DNA from 2 places in the Pseudarthrobacter sp. NPDC058329 genome. Region 2 is predicted to be linked to the other one. Evidence: riboswitches for the same ligand, from Rfam matches in the RefSeq annotation. Region 2 holds a riboswitch; the other holds the start of a gene.
The links. A riboswitch is a leader RNA that binds a small molecule or an ion and turns the genes downstream of it on or off. The one in region 2 is predicted to bind glycine.

Region 1 (8,752 bases), on a different contig from region 2:
GGCCAGTCCCGCGGCGGCCATCGACGACGCCGATCCCACCTCGCCCTGGCAGCCCACCTCGGCACCGGAGATGGATGCCTGCTCCTTGTAGAGGACTCCGACGGCGGCGGCGGTGAGCAGGAACTTCACCACCACGTCCTCGCGGTCCTCCTGGGTGGCGTTTTCCATCCCGGGCGCAAAATGCAGCGCGTAGTACAGCACCGCCGGGATGATCCCGGCCGCCCCGTTCGTGGGCGCGGTGACCACCCGGCCGCCGGAGGCGTTCTCCTCGTTCACCGCCAGGGCGATCAAGTTAACCCACTCCTGCCAATACTTCGGGTCATGGAAGGCCTCGTCCTCGCCTTCGCTGTCCGGGTTGCCCGAAGCGGGGCGGGAACTTTCCTTTTTCAGCCGGTCGTACCAGTCAGGGGCGCGGCGGCGGACCTTCAGCCCGCCGGGCAGCACACCTTCCCGCTTCAGGCTGGTAGCCACGCAGCCCTCCATCACGGAGTAGATATGCAGCAGGCCCGCCCGGATTTCCTCGGGAGTGCGGCTGTCTTCCTCGTTGACCCGCATCACGTCGCTGATCCCCAGCCCCGTTGCGCGGCAGTGCTCCAGCAGCTCGGCGGCGGTGCGGAAGGGCAGCGGCAGGTCCTTCTTGGACTCCTCCAACTCCTGCTGCGCAGCATCCTCCTCGCCCTCGCGGACAATGAAGCCGCCACCCACGGAAAAGAACGTGGCCGTGTGCAGGATCTCGTCCGCTGCGTCGAAGATGGTGAAGGTCATGCCATTGGTGTGCCGCGGCAGGATGGTCAGCGGCCGCAGCACCATGTCCTTCACCCCATACCGCAGCGGAACAGCACCGGCCAGCTGCAACGTGCCGGTCTCCTCGATCGCCGCCAGCCGCTCCTCCACCTCGTCCGGCAGGATCAGCTCCGGATGGAACCCCTCCAACCCCAGCAAAATGGCGGTCATCGTCCCGTGCCCGTGCCCCGTCGCCGCCAGCGAACCGTACAGATCCACCCGCAGCGATGACACACGGTCCAGGGCGCCGGAGGATTTCAGCTCCTCAGCGAATACGGCAGCAGCCCGCATCGGCCCCACAGTATGAGAACTAGAGGGCCCAATCCCGATCGAAAAAAGGTCAAAGACTCCAACAGCCATTGCGGTTCCTAACTAGATACTTCGTGGTCGGGTTGGGAGGCGGGTGACCGAATTCCTCCGCGTGCTGGCTCGTTCCTCGCCTCTGACGCACGCTTCCGGAATCCGGTCACCCACCGTGGGCCCATGCACCCAGCGAAACACTCGCACAAGGGGCCCGCGGAGCCGGACTTTTCGAAAGCCTGCGTCAAAGCGACGAAGGAGCAGCAGGCGTGAAAATGTCCGGTCCGCCGGTCCCGAAGCTAACCACGAAAACCTACTTGGCCCGCTTGTAGAACGGGAGGTTGACCACTTCGAACGGCTCTGGTTTCCCGCGGAGGTCAACCTCCAGGGCGGTACCCACTTCGGTGAACTGGACGTCCACGTACGCCATGGCGATGGGGTATGCCAGGGTGGGTGAAGGCTGGCCTGAAGTGACTTCGCCGACGACGCTGCCGTCCTTGAGGACCGGGTAGTGGGCGCGGCCTGCGCGCCGGCCCAGGCCTTTGAGGCCCACGAGCCTGCGGCCGGACGTGGTACCGGCACCGGCTTCCTTTCGGGCGGCCAGCGCGGCCTTGCCCACAAAGTCGCCTTCCTTGGAGAGCCCGACAACGGGTCCCAGGCCTGCGGAAAACGGGTCGCCCTGGAGGGAGAGTTCGTTGCCGTACAGCGGCATCCCCGCTTCCAGGCGGAGGGAATCGCGGGAGGCCAGGCCCGCGGGCGTCAACTCCCCCTCCTCCGCAATGGCGACGAGAGCCTGCCAAAGGCCGGGGGCGTCGTCGTTCGCTACAAAGATCTCGAACCCGTCCTCGCCGGTGTAGCCGGTGCGCGCGAGCAGGAGGTCCAGCCCCGCGCCGGCCACCAGGAACGGGACCTCGACAGCGGCGTAGTACTTGAGGTCCCTCACCAGGCTGTGCCGGGCCGCCGGAACCAGGCGGAGCAGCAGCTCCTGCGCCTTCGGGCCCTGGACAGCGATCAGCGAGGTCGCGTCTGAAGCGTCATTGACCACGACGTCGAATCCTGCTGCCCGTTCGCTGAGGGCATCAGCCACCACCGTGGCGTTGCCTGCATTGGGCACCACCAGGAAAACGTCGGTACCGTCGCTGCCTGTGCCTGCGGCCGCGGGGCGCCGGTAGATGATGAGGTCGTCGATGATGCCGCCGTCCTCGTTGCAGATCAGTGAGTACTTGGCCTTGCCCACGGGCATGGCCGAAATCTTTCCTACCAGCGCGTAGTCCAGGAACGCCGCCGCTTGAGGACCGGTGACCCAGACCTCACCCATGTGGGAGAGGTCGAAGAGGCCGGCGCTTTTGCGGACGGCGTGGTGCTCGGCGAGTTCGGAGCTGTACTTCAGGGGCATCTGCCAGCCGCCGAAGTCGGTGAAGGATGCGCCCAGCTTCTTGTGCTCGTCGTGGAGAGCGGTGTACTTCTCACTCATGGCGGAGCCTTAGTTTTCGAACTCGGAAAGCGGCGGGCAGGAGCAGATCAGGTTGCGGTCCCCTGCCGCGCCGTCGATGCGGCCCACGGGCGGGAAGTACTTGTCCTGCTTGAGCGCCTTCACGGGGAACACCGCCTGCTCACGCGGGTAGGCGCGGTCCCAGTCGCTGCTGATGGCCGCGGCGGCGGTGTGCGGTGCGTTGCGCAGCGGGCTCTCGGTAACAGTGAAGTCCCCCTGCTCCACCTGGTCGATTTCGGCGCGGATGGACATCATGGCCTCAATAAAGCGATCGATCTCGCCGAGGTCCTCGGACTCCGTGGGCTCCACCATCAGGGTGCCGGCAACGGGGAACGCCAGGGTAGGAGCGTGGAAGCCGTAGTCAATGAGGCGCTTGGCCACATCCTCGGCGGTGACCCCGGTCCTCGCGGTCAGTTCACGCAGGTCCAGGATGCACTCATGCGCCACCAGCCCGCCTTCTCCCGTGTACAGGACCGGGAAGAAATCATTCAGGCGCGCCGCGATGTAGTTCGCGGCGAGCAGCGCGGACTTGGTGGCTTCGGTGAGCCCCTGGCCGCCCATGAGCTTCACGTACGCCCACGAGATGGGGAGCACGCCGGCGGAACCGTACTTCGACGCCGAGATCGGCACGTCGTTGCCTTCGGTCCAGGTGGCCGCGTTGCCGGGCATAAACGGTGCCAGGTGTGCCTTGGCGGCCACCGGTCCGACGCCGGGTCCGCCGCCGCCGTGCGGGATGCAGAACGTCTTGTGCAGGTTCAGGTGCGACACATCGCCACCGAACTTGCCGGGCTGGGCCAGTCCGACCAGCGCATTGAGGTTGGCACCGTCGATGTACACCTGGCCGCCGGCTGCGTGGATGGCATCGCAGACTTCGCGGACGTCGGCGTCGTACACGCCGTGGGTGGACGGGTAGGTGATCATGATGCAGGACAGCGCATCCCTGTTGGCCTCGATCTTGGCGTACAGGTCCGCGTGGTCGATGGTGCCGTCGGCGGCCGTGGCCACCACCACCACCTTCATGCCCGCCAGGACAGCGGACGCTGCGTTGGTGCCGTGCGCGGAGGCCGGGATCAGGCAGACGTTGCGCTGGGCCTCGCCGCGGGAGTGGTGGTAGCCGCGGATCGCCAGCAGGCCCGCGAGCTCGCCCTGGGACCCGGCGTTGGGCTGGATGGACACCTGGTCGTACCCGGTAATCTCGGTGAGCTGAGCCTCCAGGTCCGCGATCAGTTCGCGCCAGCCCTCGGTTTGGGAATCCGGGGCGAACGGGTGGATGGAGGCAAACTCCGGCCAGGAGATGGCTTCCATCTCGGCGGTGGCGTTCAGCTTCATGGTGCAGGAACCCAGCGGGATCATGGTGCGGTCCAGCGCCAGGTCCCGGTCCGAAAGCTTCCGGATGTAGCGCAGCAGCTGGGTCTCGGACCGGTAGGTGTTGAACACCGGGTGCTGCAGGAAGGTCGAGGAACGTTCGACGGCGGCGTCCAGGCCAAAGCCGGCGTCACCTTCGGAGCCGGCTGAGACGCCGAAGGCGTCCAGCAGCCGGGCGGAGATATCCGTCGTCGTGGTTTCATCAGTGGAGAAGCCCACCGTGTCCGCGTCGATGCTGCGCAGGTTGATGCCCTTTGCCTCGGCGGCGGCCACGATGCCCGCAGCCTTGCCCGGCACCGAGACTGTAACGGTGTCGAAGAAGCTGGTGTGCAGCACCTCGAGACCGGCGGCCTTGAGCGCGGCGGCGAGATTCCTGGCATGGCTGTGGGCGGACTCGGCAATCGCCTTCAGCCCCTCGGGGCCGTGGTACACCGCGTACATCGAGGCCACGATGGCCAGCAGTGCCTGCGCAGTGCAGATGTTGGACGTGGCCTTCTCCCGGCGGATGTGCTGCTCCCGGGTTTGCAGTGCCAGGCGGTAGGCAGGAACCCCGGCGGAGTCCTTGGAAACGCCCACCAGGCGGCCGGGCATGGAACGCTCCAGGCCCTTTTGCACTGCCATGTAGGCGGCGTGCGGTCCGCCGTAGAACAGGGGAACACCGAAGCGCTGCGCCGAGCCGACGGCGATATCCGCTCCCTGCTCGCCCGGAGGCGTGATCAGGGTCAGGGCGAGCAAATCGGCGGCAACGGTCACCAGCGCGCCGCGCTCCTTGGCGTCGGCGATCACTTCGCTGTGGTCGAAGACCCGGCCGGAAGCCCCGGGCTGCTGAAGCACGACACCGTTGACGGCGCCGTCGGGCAGTCCCTTGGAGAGATCCGCCACCTCGACTTCGAAGCCCAGCGCCTCAGCCCGGCCCTTGACGATGGCGATGGTCTGCGGCAGGCAGTCGGCGTCCAGAACCGTCTTGCCGTCGCGCGCATCCTTGTTTTTGTTGGCGCGGCGCATCATCAGCACGGCTTCAGCCACAGCGGTGGCTTCGTCCAGCAAGGAGGCGTTGGCGATGGGCAGGCCCACCAAATCCTGGACCATGGTCTGGAAGTTCAGCAGCGCCTCGAGCCTGCCCTGGGAAATCTCGGGCTGGTACGGGGTGTACGCGGTGTACCAGGCCGGGCCCTCAAGGATGTTGCGGCGGATCACCGGGGGCGTCACGGTGTCGTAGTAGCCCTGGCCGATCATCTGCACGGCGGTCTTGTTCCTGGCTGCCAGCCGGCGGAGTTCAGCGAGTGCCTCCACCTCGCTGAGGGCGCCTGCAAGTTCCAGTGCGGAGTCCTGCCGGATGTCCTTGGGGACGGCGGTATCCACCAGCGCGTCCACGGTGTGGTAGCCCACGGCCTTGAGCATGGTGTCGACGTCGGCCTCCCGGCGCGCGCCGATATGCCGGTCAACGAAGGTCGCGGCGGAAGAAGCCTGGGGGCCGGAGGCCGGGTAGGCGGGGGCCGGGGAGGCGGGGGCCGGGAAGGCGGAGGCCGGAGATACAGTCACGAGGAACTCCATAACTAAGGCGGCGCAGGGTACGCCACATCGATTCGGGTCCTCCCCGCTCTGTATTGGACCTGAGAGTTTCCGCGTTGCCTGCTTCAGCGGGCCCCGCTTGCACCGTCGGTGAGCCCAGCAGTCCAGGTTATCCGGGACCGGATATCCAGGCGGACGGCCTGCTACTTTCCAGAGGTGCCTCGCCGCGGCGGTACATGGGCCTGTGAGATTCCTGGGGAGGATTTGCTCCTACGGCGCCTGCTTGTACCTTCTGGCAGAACTCTCCCGCCGCAGATCAAAGGCTATTCACTTGGGTTGTTTTCAAGGGCCAGGGACGGCCCACACATTCAGTAATTCTCCTATGCCGCGGGCTGTGGGGCAAATGCCCGTCAGCCCCTCAACCGCTCCACGGCGGCAAGAAGTTCATCCACGTCGGCCTGCCTTCCGCCGGCTTGTCCGGAGGGCCCGCTTTCCCACATCGCATTGAAATACAGCCCGTCCCCCATGTAGAGCACGGCCTTTGCCATCGCCGGGCCCACGTCTTTTCCGATGAGCTCCAGCCATTGCTGCTGGATGGCAGCAAAGCGGCGGCGGGCGTCCTCGTGGGCCACCTCGGCCAGGCGCGTCGCGGCTACAAAGGAACGGTCCATGGGCGTATCGGACCAGAGCGATGACCGGATGAAATACGCTGCCGCCCCTTCCGGCGCAGCTGCCATAACGGCGAGGTCCTCCCCTGCCAGGCGGTCAAGCCGCTCAAGGGTGGCGGAGATCAGGGCTTCCTTGTTGGGGAAGTGGTACAAAAGGCCGCCTTTGGAGACGCCGGCACGCTTCGCCACCGCGTCCAGGGTGGCAGCCCTTTCCCCCACATCGATCAGGAGTTCTTCAAAGGCATCGAGGACTGCATCTCGCGCTACGGGTTTTCGGGGCATGGTTTCAATCATCCATTGTTGAATCGGGTTTTATAACTATACCGTCCGGACGGTATAGTTACGGGATGTTGTCTTCAGCCGCCTCCCCACAGAACATCACCCGCAGTGCTCCATCCGCTCCAGTTGAGCCGGCTCCCGGCGGAACATGGCGCGACTGGCTCGCCCTGGGGTTGCTGATGTTTCCTGTCCTCCTGGTAGCCGTTGACAACACGGCGCTGACCTTCGCACTGCCCGCGATCGCGGGCGCACTGGGCACGTCCGGGGTTGAGCTCCTGTGGATTGTGGACGCCTACCCGCTGGTACTGGCCGGGCTGCTTGTGGCAATGGGCAGCCTGGGCGACCGCATTGGGCGGCGCCGACTCCTGATCACCGGCAGCATCGGTTTCGCCGCAGTGTCAGCAGTAACGGCCTTTGCCCCCACCGCCGGCTGGCTCATTGCCGGCCGAGCCGCCCTGGGCTTCTTCGGCGCCATGCTGATGCCCTCCACGCTGTCCCTGATCCGCAACATCTTTGTGGATCCCAACCGCCGGCGGCTGGCCATCGCCATCTGGGCTGCAGGGTTCTCCGGCGGCGCCGCGCTGGGGCCAATCTTTGGCGGGTGGCTCGTGGAGCAGTTCTGGTGGGGAGCAATCCTGCTGGTGGCCGTGCCCATCATGCTGCCGCTGCTGGCCTTCGGCCCGGCCTTCATCCCGGAATCCAAGGACCCCGCACCGGGACGGGTGGACGCGCCCAGCATCCTGCTGTCCCTGCTCACCATGGTTCCGGTGGTCTACGGCATCAAGGAATTCGCCACCGAAGGTGCCGGCCCGCCGGCGCTGGGAAGCATCGCGTTCGGCCTGGCCATGGGCACGGCCTTTGTCCGCAGGCAGCAGCGGTTGGCAAACCCCCTGCTGGACATGTCCCTGTTCCGCAACCGGGTGTTCAGCATGGCCATCACCGCCAATATCCTGGCGCTGTTCTCCTTCAACGGTTTCATCCTCTTCCTTGCCCAGCACCTTCAGCTCCTTGAAGGCATGTCCCCGTCCTCGGCGGGAGTGGCGATGATTCCGGCGCTGGTGGCAACAGTGGTGGCCGGCCTTGCGGTGGTTCCGGTGGTACGAAGGATCCGGCCCGGTTTCGTAGTGGGCGCCGGGCTCGCCATGAGTGCCGCCGGCTACAGCATGGTGACGTTCGGCAGCCATAACAATGGACCTGCGCTGCTGCTCGCAGCCCTGCTGGTCCTGGCACTGGGCGTGGGAACGGCCGAGACGATCTCCAACGACCTCATTCTCGGCAGCGTACCGGCGGAAAAATCGGGCGCAGCCTCAGCGATCTCGGAGACAGGGTACGAAGTGGGTGCGCTGCTCGGAACTGCCGTTCTGGGCTCCATCCTCACGGCCTCCTACCAGCACAACCTGCGGCTCCCGGAGGGTCTCGCGGCGGCCGCCTCCGGCCACGGCACTGCACACGCCGGCGAAACGTTGGCAGGAGCCATGGAACTGGCAGCGGGCCTGCCGGCACCCCTGGCCGACGCTGTCCGGCAGGCAGCCGGCGCCGCCTTCGACTCCGGCGTCCACGTCACCGCGGCGATCGGGCTGGTACTGATGGCGACGGCGGCAGTGCTCGCCGCCGTCGTGCTGCGGAAGGTACCCAAGGCGCAATAGGGGGCCCGGCTGGCACAGTGGAATGCCCGCCGCCGGCGCAAAGACAGCGCCCGCCACAACAACAGCGCCCGGCACCGGACCCAAGGGTCCGGCGCCGGGCGCTGAAAGGCCGTGTTGCGCTGGTATCAGGCTACTGCGCGTCAGGCGCCGTGACGCTCGCGGAAGCCTTCATGGTTTCCGCGTTCACCATCCAGGCGAACTGCTCGAGCTTGGCGATGAACTCGTGGAGCAGGTCGGCAGACGTGGGGTCTTCCTCGTCGACTTCATCGTGGACCTTCCGCATGGTGCCCACGGCAGCTTCGAGGGCAGCAACAATCCGCTCGATGGCATCCTTGGTGCTGATGAGGCCCTCCGGGAAGGGAGCGAGACTGGTGGACCCGGCCACGGTGGAACTGCGGCCGTCCGGCAGGGCGTGCAGGGCGCGCATCCGCTCAGCCGTATCATCAGCGAACTGGCGCGCGGCGTCAACAATTTCATCGAGCTGCAGGTGAAGGTCCCGGAAGTTGGTTCCCACGATGTTCCAGTGGGCCTGCTTGCCCTGGATGTGCAGCTCAATTAGGTCCGTGAGCACAGCCTGCAGGTTGTTGGTCAGGGTCGGTGAAGCTTTCATGCGTCCTCCTCGATTGGTCCAGTAATCCCGACGGTACCAGCCCCGCACCCGGCAAAAGCCGGACCCGGGGAAATTTCTCAGTGAGCTTACTATCCTA
Region 2 (8,752 bases):
CGGCCACGGCGGACAGCTTGCCGGCCAGGGCGTAGTCGAGGAAGGCTCCGGCGTCGGGGCCGGTGACCCAGACCTCGCCCATGTGGGAGAGGTCGAACAGGCCGGCCGCCTTCCGCACGGCGTGGTGCTCGGCCAGTTCGGAGCTGTACTTGAGGGGCATCTGCCAGCCGCCGAAGTCGGTGAAGGAAGCGCCCGCAATCTTGTGCTGCTCGTAGAGCGCTGTGTAGTTCTCAGTCATCGAAAATTCCTTAGTTCTCAAATGCGGTGTTGTCCTCGAACGCCTCGAGCGGCGGGCAGGAGCAGACCAGGTTGCGGTCCCCTGCTGCGCCGTCGATGCGGCCCACCGGGGGGAAGTACTTGTCCTGCCGGAGCGAGGCCACCGGGAAGGCGGCCTGCTCGCGCGGGTACGTCCGGTTCCAGTCGGAGGAGACGACGGCGGCTGCCGTGTGGGGTGCGTTGCGCAGTGGGGACTCCTCAACAGTGAAGTCGCCGGCGGCCACCTGCTCGATCTCCTTGCGGATGGTGATCATGGCTTCGATGAAGCGGTCGATCTCCGCGAGGTCCTCGGACTCGGTGGGCTCCACCATGAGCGTGCCGGCCACCGGGAAGGAGAGCGTGGGCGCGTGGAAGCCGAAGTCGATGAGGCGCTTGGCCACGTCCTCAGCCGTGACCCCGGTACGAGCCGTCAGTTCGCGGAGGTCCAGGATGCACTCGTGCGCCACCAGGCCGCTCTCGCCGGTGTAGAGGACCGGGAAGTGCTCATCCAGGCGGGCGGCTACATAGTTGGCCGCGAGCAGTGCGGACTTGGTGGCCTCGGTCAGGCCATGGCCGCCCATGAGCTTTACGTAGGCCCAGGAAATCGGGAGCACGCCGGCTGAGCCGAAGCGCGAAGCGGAAATCGCAACACCGTGGCCCTCTTCATGAGCGGCCTTGTTGGCGTCCCCCGGCATAAACGGTGCCAGGTGCGCCTTGGCAGCGACCGGCCCGACGCCGGGTCCGCCGCCGCCGTGCGGTATGCAGAACGTCTTGTGCAGGTTCAGGTGCGACACATCGCCACCGAACTTGCCCGGCTGAGCCAGCCCCACAAGAGCGTTCAGGTTGGCGCCGTCGACGTACACCTGGCCGCCGGCCGCGTGGATGGCGTCGCAGACTTCGCGGACGTCGGCGTCGTAGACGCCGTGGGTGGACGGGTACGTGATCATGATGGCCGAAAGGACGTCCTTGTGGGCCTCGATCTTGGCCTGCAGGTCGGCGTGGTCAATCGTGCCGTCGGCTGCGGTGGCCACCACAACAACCTTCATGCCGGCGAGTACTGCCGAGGCAGCGTTGGTGCCGTGCGCGGAGGCCGGGATCAGGCAGACGTTGCGCTGCGCCTCGCCGCGGGAGTGGTGGTAGCCGCGGATCGCGAGCAGCCCGGCGAGCTCGCCCTGGGACCCGGCGTTGGGCTGGATGGATACCTGGTCGTACCCGGTGATTTCAGCGAGGTCGGCTTCCAGGCCGGCGATGAGTTCACGCCAGCCGGCGGTCTGGGAGTCCGGGGCAAACGGGTGGATGGAGGCGAACTCGGGCCAGGAGATGGCTTCCATCTCGGCGGTGGCGTTCAGCTTCATGGTGCAGGAGCCCAGCGGGATCATGGTGCGGTCCAGCGCCAGGTCCCGGTCCGAGAGGCGGCGGATGTAGCGCAGCAGCTGGGTCTCGGAGCGGTGGGTGTTGAACACCGGGTGCTGCAGGTAGGTGGAGGTGCGCAGGACCGCTTCTGGCAGTTCGAAGCCCTCGGCGGACACCACCGGCCCCGCGCCAAAGGCGACCACCACCGCGGAGAGGACCTCCGGCGTCGTGGTTTCATCGACTGACACGCCAACTGTGTCCGCATCGATGAGGCGCAGGTTGATGCCGCGGGCTTCGGCGGCAGTGATCACCTTCGCGGCCTTGCCGGGTACGCGGACGGTGAGGGTGTCGAAGAAGGTCTCGGACACCAGTTCGCGGCCGGCGATCTTCAGCGTGGCGGCGAGGGCGCGGGCGTTGTTGTGGACGGCTTGGGCGATCGCCTTCAGGCCGTCGGGGCCGTGGTAAACGGCGTAGAAGGACGAGACGATGGCGAGCAGCGCCTGCGCGGTGCAGATGTTGGAGGTGGCCTTCTCGCGGCGGATGTGCTGCTCGCGGGTCTGAAGGGCCAGGCGGTAGGCGGGGACACCGGCGTCGTCCTTGGAAACGCCGACGATGCGGCCCGGGAGGGTGCGTTCCATGCCCTGGCGGACAGCCATGTAGGCGGCGTGCGGACCGCCGAAGAACAGCGGGACGCCGAGGCGCTGGGTGGAGCCGACGGCGATGTCCGCGCCCTGCTCGCCCGGCGGGGTGATCAGGGTGAGGGCCAGGAGGTCGGCGGCAACGGTGACCAGGGCGCCGCGCTCCTTGGCTTCGGCGATGACGGCGGACTGGTCCCAGACGCGGCCGGAGACGCCGGGCTGCTGGAGGACCACGCCGTTGATCTCACCTTCGGGCAGGCCTGCGGTGAGGTCGGCGATTTCCACCTCGAAGCCCAGGGCCTCGGCGCGGCCCAGCACGATGGCGATGGTCTGCGGCAGGAGGTCGGCGTCCAGGACGGTCTTGCCGTCCTTCGCCGTCTTGTTCTTGTTGGCGCGGCGCATCAGCAGCACGGCTTCGGCCACGGCGGTGGCTTCGTCGAGGAGGGACGCGTTCGCCACCGGGAGCGCGGTGAGGTCCTGGACCATGGTCTGGAAGTTCAGCAGTGCCTCGAGCCGGCCCTGGGAAATCTCGGGCTGGTACGGGGTGTAGGCGGTGTACCAGGCGGGGGCTTCGAGGATGTTGCGGCGGATCACCGGCGGGGTCACGGTGCCGTAGTAGCCCTGGCCGATCATCTGCACGGCCATCTTGTTTTTGCCGGCCAGCTTGCGGAGTTCGGCGAGGACCTGGACTTCGCTGAGGGCGCTCTCAAGGGTGAGCGGCGTGTCCTGGCGGATGGAATCGGGCACCGCGCTGTCAACGAGCCCATCGATGCTGTCGTAGCCGACAGCCTTGAGCATGGTGTCGACGTCGGACTGGCTGCGCGCGCCGATATGGCGGTCCGCGAAGGTGGTTGGGGACGATTGAACCGTCATGAGAGGAACTCCATAATTCAGGTGGCGCCTCAGCACCACGTTGATTCGGGTTCCTCCCCGCTCTGTATTGGACCTGAGAGTTTTGCGTTGCCCTGCCGTTTCGCAGGGCGCCGCTTGCACCGTCGGTGAGCCCGGTTGCCCGGACTGCTTTCCAGAGTTGCCTTGCCGCGGCGGTACGGGGGCCTGAGAGATTCCTGGGGAGGATTTGCTCCTACGGCGCCTGCAGAACGTACCGGCAGGACTCTCCCGCCGCAGATCATCAGCACGTGCCACTGGTGGGTGACACGGCTCACAGGCTATCCGGTTACTGTGCGGGATGCAAAACGTGGGGCCGGTTAGGGGCACCGGGAAGCTGACACGCGGAACGCGATACGGGATAATTGAAGACCCTTGAAGACGGGATGAGTCACGATGACCAGCCACACCATTGCCGTCCACATCACGGTGGACGATCAGTCCCACCCCGCAGCGGTCTCCGAATTGCTCGCTGAGTTGTCGTCCCGCTTCAAGGAGGTCACGCGGGCCGAATTCATGCTGGGCGGGCAGCGCTGGGGCGGCGCGGAAACGCTTAACGTCCGCCGGGTGAAGACCGCCGCCGATGTGGTGGCCGTGTCCGCCCGCGACCGGAGGCACCTGGCGGCGCAGCTGGAGGTGGCCCTGGCGCATCGCGAAGCCGGTTACGGGGATGCTGAGGTGGTTGCGCTGTGGGAATTCGCCAACAGCCTCGCGCGGACGCTCCGAATCAGCGGATCGGACTGGCTGTGAAGGTGGCGGGCGAAAACTAGTGCTTTTTGGGGCTGGCTTTCCTGCCGGTTCGGAACCCTGCCCAGAACGCCAGGACGAGCAGGCCTACGACGGCGACTGCCAGGCCGATCTGGGTCCCCTGGGTTACGAAGGCCATGCCGCTCCCGCTGAAAGGCTCGTTGCTCAAGGGCGCGTAGGCGAACCAGCCGACAAAGTCACGGTTCAGATATGCGATCAGGCCGCCAACCAGCACGGCAGCGGCGCCCGCGAAAGGCAGGACGGCGGTGACGCGCTTGGCGGGTTGGGACGGCTCGCGTTCCCCGGATGTGCTGATTTCCCCCATGCAGGCGAGTCTAGCGGGCACTCACCGCACGGGTTTAGGCTGGCCGGATGTTGACCATCGGCAGCACCGTCCTCGGCGTCAACGACGTCGCCCGCGCCACCGACTTCTGGCACGCCGCCCTCGGCTATGTCCCGCGGGAACCGGGTGACGATACGTGGGTGACCCTGGTGCCGGCGTCGGGCCCGGGAGCACAGCTGGCTCTCATGGTGAGCGAGACGCCCGTCCAGGACCACCCGCGCATCCACCTGGATCTGTACGCGGACAATCAGGACGCTGAGGTGGAACGGCTGATCGGGCTCGGCGCCCGGCGCGTTGACTGGGACCTGTACCCGGAGGACCCGGATTTCGTCGTCCTCGCCGATCCCGACGGAAACCGGTTCTGCGTCATCGACAAGAGCCCGCGGTAGTTTCGCGGCGTCGCCATCGAGGCACAGAAGGCGGTCAGCGGACGACGACGGAACTTCCCGCCGTCGTCCGCTGCCTTGGCAGGGCCCTCCATTGCGCCCCTTGCCCGATGCCGCGGCTAGGCGGCTAGCGGCATATCGAAGAGTTGCTCGGCAAGAATGATCAAGTGGCGGGGAGCGTCGCCCTCTTCGCCGGGGTGACCGTGGCCCAGGAACAGGGCGGTTCCGTGAACGGTTTCGTCGAGGTCGATGCCTGCCTCGCGGATGAGGACTTCGGCCCGAAGATTCTCCGTGTGCTTGATCCCATCGCTGTCCAGGTAGGCATGCCAGTCCGTGCCGGCGATCTGCCCGATGCCCCCTGCTGCCACTCGCTGCAGTGCTGCCAGGTCCAACTCCACGGATCTGATGTGGACCGGCTGAACCAGGCGGGCAGGGATTATCAAGGCGTTAAAGGATGTGTTCATGGTGGTGTCCTTGGAACTCAGTGCTTGGCGCGGCGCCTGTGCGCCGCCGGGGTGACGCGGGCAGCCGGGCGGGCTAGGAGTCCCGCAACCGGCTGCCCGCGGGCCAGTTAGCGCTGGTTTTTGCGCGGCTTTACGAAATTGATTTCGCTGTTTTCGCTTTTAGCTCTTTTGTCGGCTCTTTTTTCGAGGATCGACTTGCCGACTTTTTTAGCGGCACCGCTTTTCGGGGATTTTCCTGACATCGGAATCACGCCTTTCCATGCTTTGCGTTACCCGATACCATACCGGCTTTTATTTTTAATGCCAGTCTGCAAAGAAAGCCCAACTTCTGCCGCAGCGGCTGCGTCAGCGAGGGGTGCGGAGCATGACCAGTTCCGTTACGCCACTTTCCCAATCCTGACCTGCGGTCCGTTGCCTGTATTTTTCAGTCAATTCCCACAACACAATTCAGAATGCCGCGGATTTGTTTTTCGCGATTGTCAGTGGTTACGCGCCAATTCCAGCTCTCCTGCTTTTTCGGGCTTCGATGCTGTGATTGTTGGGGCCTCAGTCCACATGGGGAAACACGAGGACTATGTCCGGGACTTCGTCCAAACGAACCGAGCGATCCTCGAAGCATCCAGTTCCTGGTAGTTCCGGAGGCAGCATCACAAGGTGGCGGCTTCCTCCTCCGCCAGCCTGATCATCCGAAGCTCGTCCTCCACGGCGCGGGACGGCCAGTAGTCCTTGGACAGCTCGCTTGCCCGGATTCGATCCGCATCCGGGAAGAGCTTGCCGAGCAGGCCGGCCGCCTGAAGCAGGGCGATCAGCACGATCGTCCTGGGGTCGGGCGCCTTGGACTTGGCCCCGGGTGCGTTGGCACCAGGTCCAGCGTATCCGCCCGGGGTGGCGTCCGCGGTCCCGGCGCCGGATGCCACGTCATCCGTTGAGGAGGTATCAGGTGCCTCGAGGTTGGACGACGGACCGCTGAGTGCGGCCTGGATCTTCTGCATGAGCGCCGCCTCCGGAGCATGGTCCTTCTCCGGGAACCGCACCGCCCGGAACCGGCCCAGGTGCTTTTCACCCACATGTTCCACGATGCCCAGCGACACGAGCCCGTCGTAGACACGCAGCACTTCTGCGCGGCTCTCCAGCACCGAGACCCACCACTTGGGGGTGTGGGGCCGCGACTTGCTGCGGATGAGTTCCAGTTCACGTTCGAACTCGGTTTCCGGAGTTGTTCCCGTGACCCTGACGCGATGCCCCTGCAGCTCGAGCGCGCCGAGGAGGTGCAGCTCGGCCAGGATCGCCCCGGCCACCGTGGTCCTGAGTGCAAACAGCGGCACCTCAGGTTTGCCGTTCGTGTCATTCGTTGCCAGAAGGAGGAAAGCCTGGGGAAGGCTCAGCTCCACCGCTGAAGGTGTTGCAGCATCCATAGGACCATGGTGCGCCCGTCACAAGGCCACCACAACGAAATTTTCCCGGACGACGGCGGGACGTCCCGCCGTCGTCCGAATCCCCGCCTTAGGAGGCCCGAGTGAAGGTCCCCAGCCCGGTCCTGTCGTAGAAGTCCAGGGTGACGCTTTGCGGGAAGCCGCCGCTGGCTCCGGCGAACAATGCACCGGCCAGGCCGTTGCTGTTCTCGCCGATGGATTCGAAGCTGAAGGTGTCGCCGTCAAAGTGCGTGAGCGGGAACGTGGTGGGACTGCCGCTCGGCCCGAGTCTCATGGTCAGTTTCCCGCCTTCCTCAAGGACCACCAGCGGGCCAAAGTAGGGGTTCTCGAAAATGCCTGTGTAGGCGTTGTTCGCCCGAGCCGGGGCAGGGTTGGGTGGAACGATGGTGTAGTCCACCTTGGGTTTCTCGGACTCGTCAATCTGCTTGAAGACGCCGGCGGTGAATGCCAGCCAATCAACCGTGGGCGATCCGTGCTGGGCCGTGTCCAGGAAGCCTGCGGCGATCGCCTCCGGAATTCCCTGCGGGCGGCCGTTGGTCAGGGCCACAATGCCCAGCTGTTCGCCGGGAAGCATCAAGACGGCGGTGGCTGCACCGAGATTGAACGCGCCGGAGTGTCCCAACTGGACACGGGCCTGGTCGTCGTAGGAGACGTTCCAGCCGAGCCCATAGAAACGGGAGCGGGCAGCCGGGGCCGACGCCGCCCCGGAGATTGCATGGGGAACGCGGGTTGCCTGGAGTGCCGCCGGATCAATAACGGGCTGACCGTCGTAACTGCCGTTTCCCAGCTGCAGACGAAGCCACTGCGCCAGGTCCCGCACCGACGAACTCGCGCCCCCGGCCGGGGCCTCCGCATCGGCGTTGCGCTGGTATTTCGCGGCCCACTCCTTGTTCCCCAGCGGCACGTGAATGATGGCCTTGTTGGTGGCTTTCCCGTAGTCCGAATGACGGTAGCTGCTCGCGGACATCCCCAGGGGCCGGAACAGGACCTCGTCGGCCAGATCCTCCCACGTCATCTTCATCGCGTCGGCTGCTGCCTGACCGGCCTCCGTGAAGCCGAAATTGCTGTAGTTGTAGCTGGACCGGAACGTATCAAGCGGCTCCTGGTTGAGATGGCCGAGGATGTACTCACGATCGAATCCAAGGTCCTCCAGCAGGTCACCCGAACCTGTCCTCAGTCCGCTTTGGTGCGACAGCAGGTCAGCAAAGGTGGCATTCCGCGTGACGTAGTCATCCTTGAGCGCAAAGTCCGGGTTGTAGCCAATGACGGCGTCGGTAAAGCTGAAGACCTGGCGCCCCACCAGCCCTGCCACCACGGTGGACGCCAGGGGCTTGGACACGGAAGCCACCTGGAACACCGTGTCAGGGGTGATCTCCTCCGGCTTCCCCACCTCACGGACGCCGAACCCCTTGGAGTACACCACCTCATCCCGGTACACCACGGCCACGGCCATACCCGGCAGCCCGGTGCTGTCCAGGGCGTCCTGGATTTGTCCGTCGAGCTTTTCCAGGGCATTCTTGACTTTCGCCTGGTCCAGCAGTGGTTCGATCTGTCCCGGCGGGGCCGGGAGCAGTGGTGCCGACGTCGCTGACGCTTGCTGCGCAGATCCGACGGTGCAAGAGGACAGCAGCGGCATGGTGGCGACTCCGGCCGCCCCAATCCCGGCCGCCTTGAGCACCGTACGTCGGTTCGGGAAAACGGAACCATTATTCATTTCGAATCCTTGATCCTTGGGCATGAGTGCTGACCGCAGGCCCAGCCATCCCGACAGCCTTAATGGTGAACCCCGCGCAGCAACCAGACAATGGATGCTGCGGAAGTTCGGCGGGCTTAAGCTATTACCAGCACGTCCTTTCCAGCATCCGGGAAGTTCATCATGGACACTGAAACCGCCGATGTGACCGGTCATGATGTCACCACCATCGTCTGCGTGTGCGGCAACACCGTCAGCCAGGACGGGCTGATCCAGGCCAACGCACAGGGCGTACCCGTTTTCGCCGGCGGAGACACCCCGGCCCCCGCAGAGCTCGCCGCCTGGCCCGCCGACGAGGACCTCTACACCCTGTGCCCCACATGCGGCCGGGTGTACCGCGATTCCGTCATCGAGGAGACGGGAACCGCGCCCGTTGCGTTCCGGGTGGACGTCGCCGCCAGCCAGATCGCCGAGGCCATCCGGGTCCACTGGAACCTCAGCACCTGAACCTGTCCGCAGGGTCCTGCCGCAGGACCGGGCGGGCGTACGACG

Region 1: another riboswitch for glycine. It lies ahead of gcvP (aminomethyl-transferring glycine dehydrogenase); the one in region 2 lies ahead of gcvP (aminomethyl-transferring glycine dehydrogenase).

What each region holds. Positions count from the first base shown of each region.
Region 1 is NZ_JBHVZR010000010.1:143,302-152,053, forward strand. It holds gene ACFVYC_RS14335 (L-serine ammonia-lyase) at 1-1,143, opposite strand, end outside; gene gcvT (glycine cleavage system aminomethyltransferase GcvT) at 1,397-2,557, opposite strand; gene gcvP (aminomethyl-transferring glycine dehydrogenase) at 2,567-5,494, opposite strand; glycine riboswitch at 5,673-5,771, opposite strand; gene ACFVYC_RS14350 (TetR/AcrR family transcriptional regulator) at 5,863-6,402, opposite strand; gene ACFVYC_RS14355 (MFS transporter) at 6,468-8,045, shown strand; gene ACFVYC_RS14360 (Dps family protein) at 8,176-8,655, opposite strand.
Region 2 is NZ_JBHVZR010000002.1:3,291-12,042, forward strand. It holds gene gcvT (glycine cleavage system aminomethyltransferase GcvT) at 1-238, opposite strand, end outside; gene gcvP (aminomethyl-transferring glycine dehydrogenase) at 249-3,119, opposite strand; glycine riboswitch at 3,281-3,378, opposite strand; gene ACFVYC_RS04510 (hypothetical protein) at 3,531-3,884, shown strand; gene ACFVYC_RS04515 (hypothetical protein) at 3,901-4,206, opposite strand; gene ACFVYC_RS04520 (VOC family protein) at 4,254-4,613, shown strand; gene ACFVYC_RS04525 (hypothetical protein) at 4,730-5,074, opposite strand; gene ACFVYC_RS04530 (hypothetical protein) at 5,182-5,316, opposite strand; gene ACFVYC_RS04535 (flavodoxin domain-containing protein) at 5,375-5,707, shown strand; gene ACFVYC_RS04540 (GPP34 family phosphoprotein) at 5,722-6,489, opposite strand; gene ACFVYC_RS04545 (serine hydrolase) at 6,578-8,221, opposite strand; gene ACFVYC_RS04550 (hypothetical protein) at 8,384-8,707, shown strand.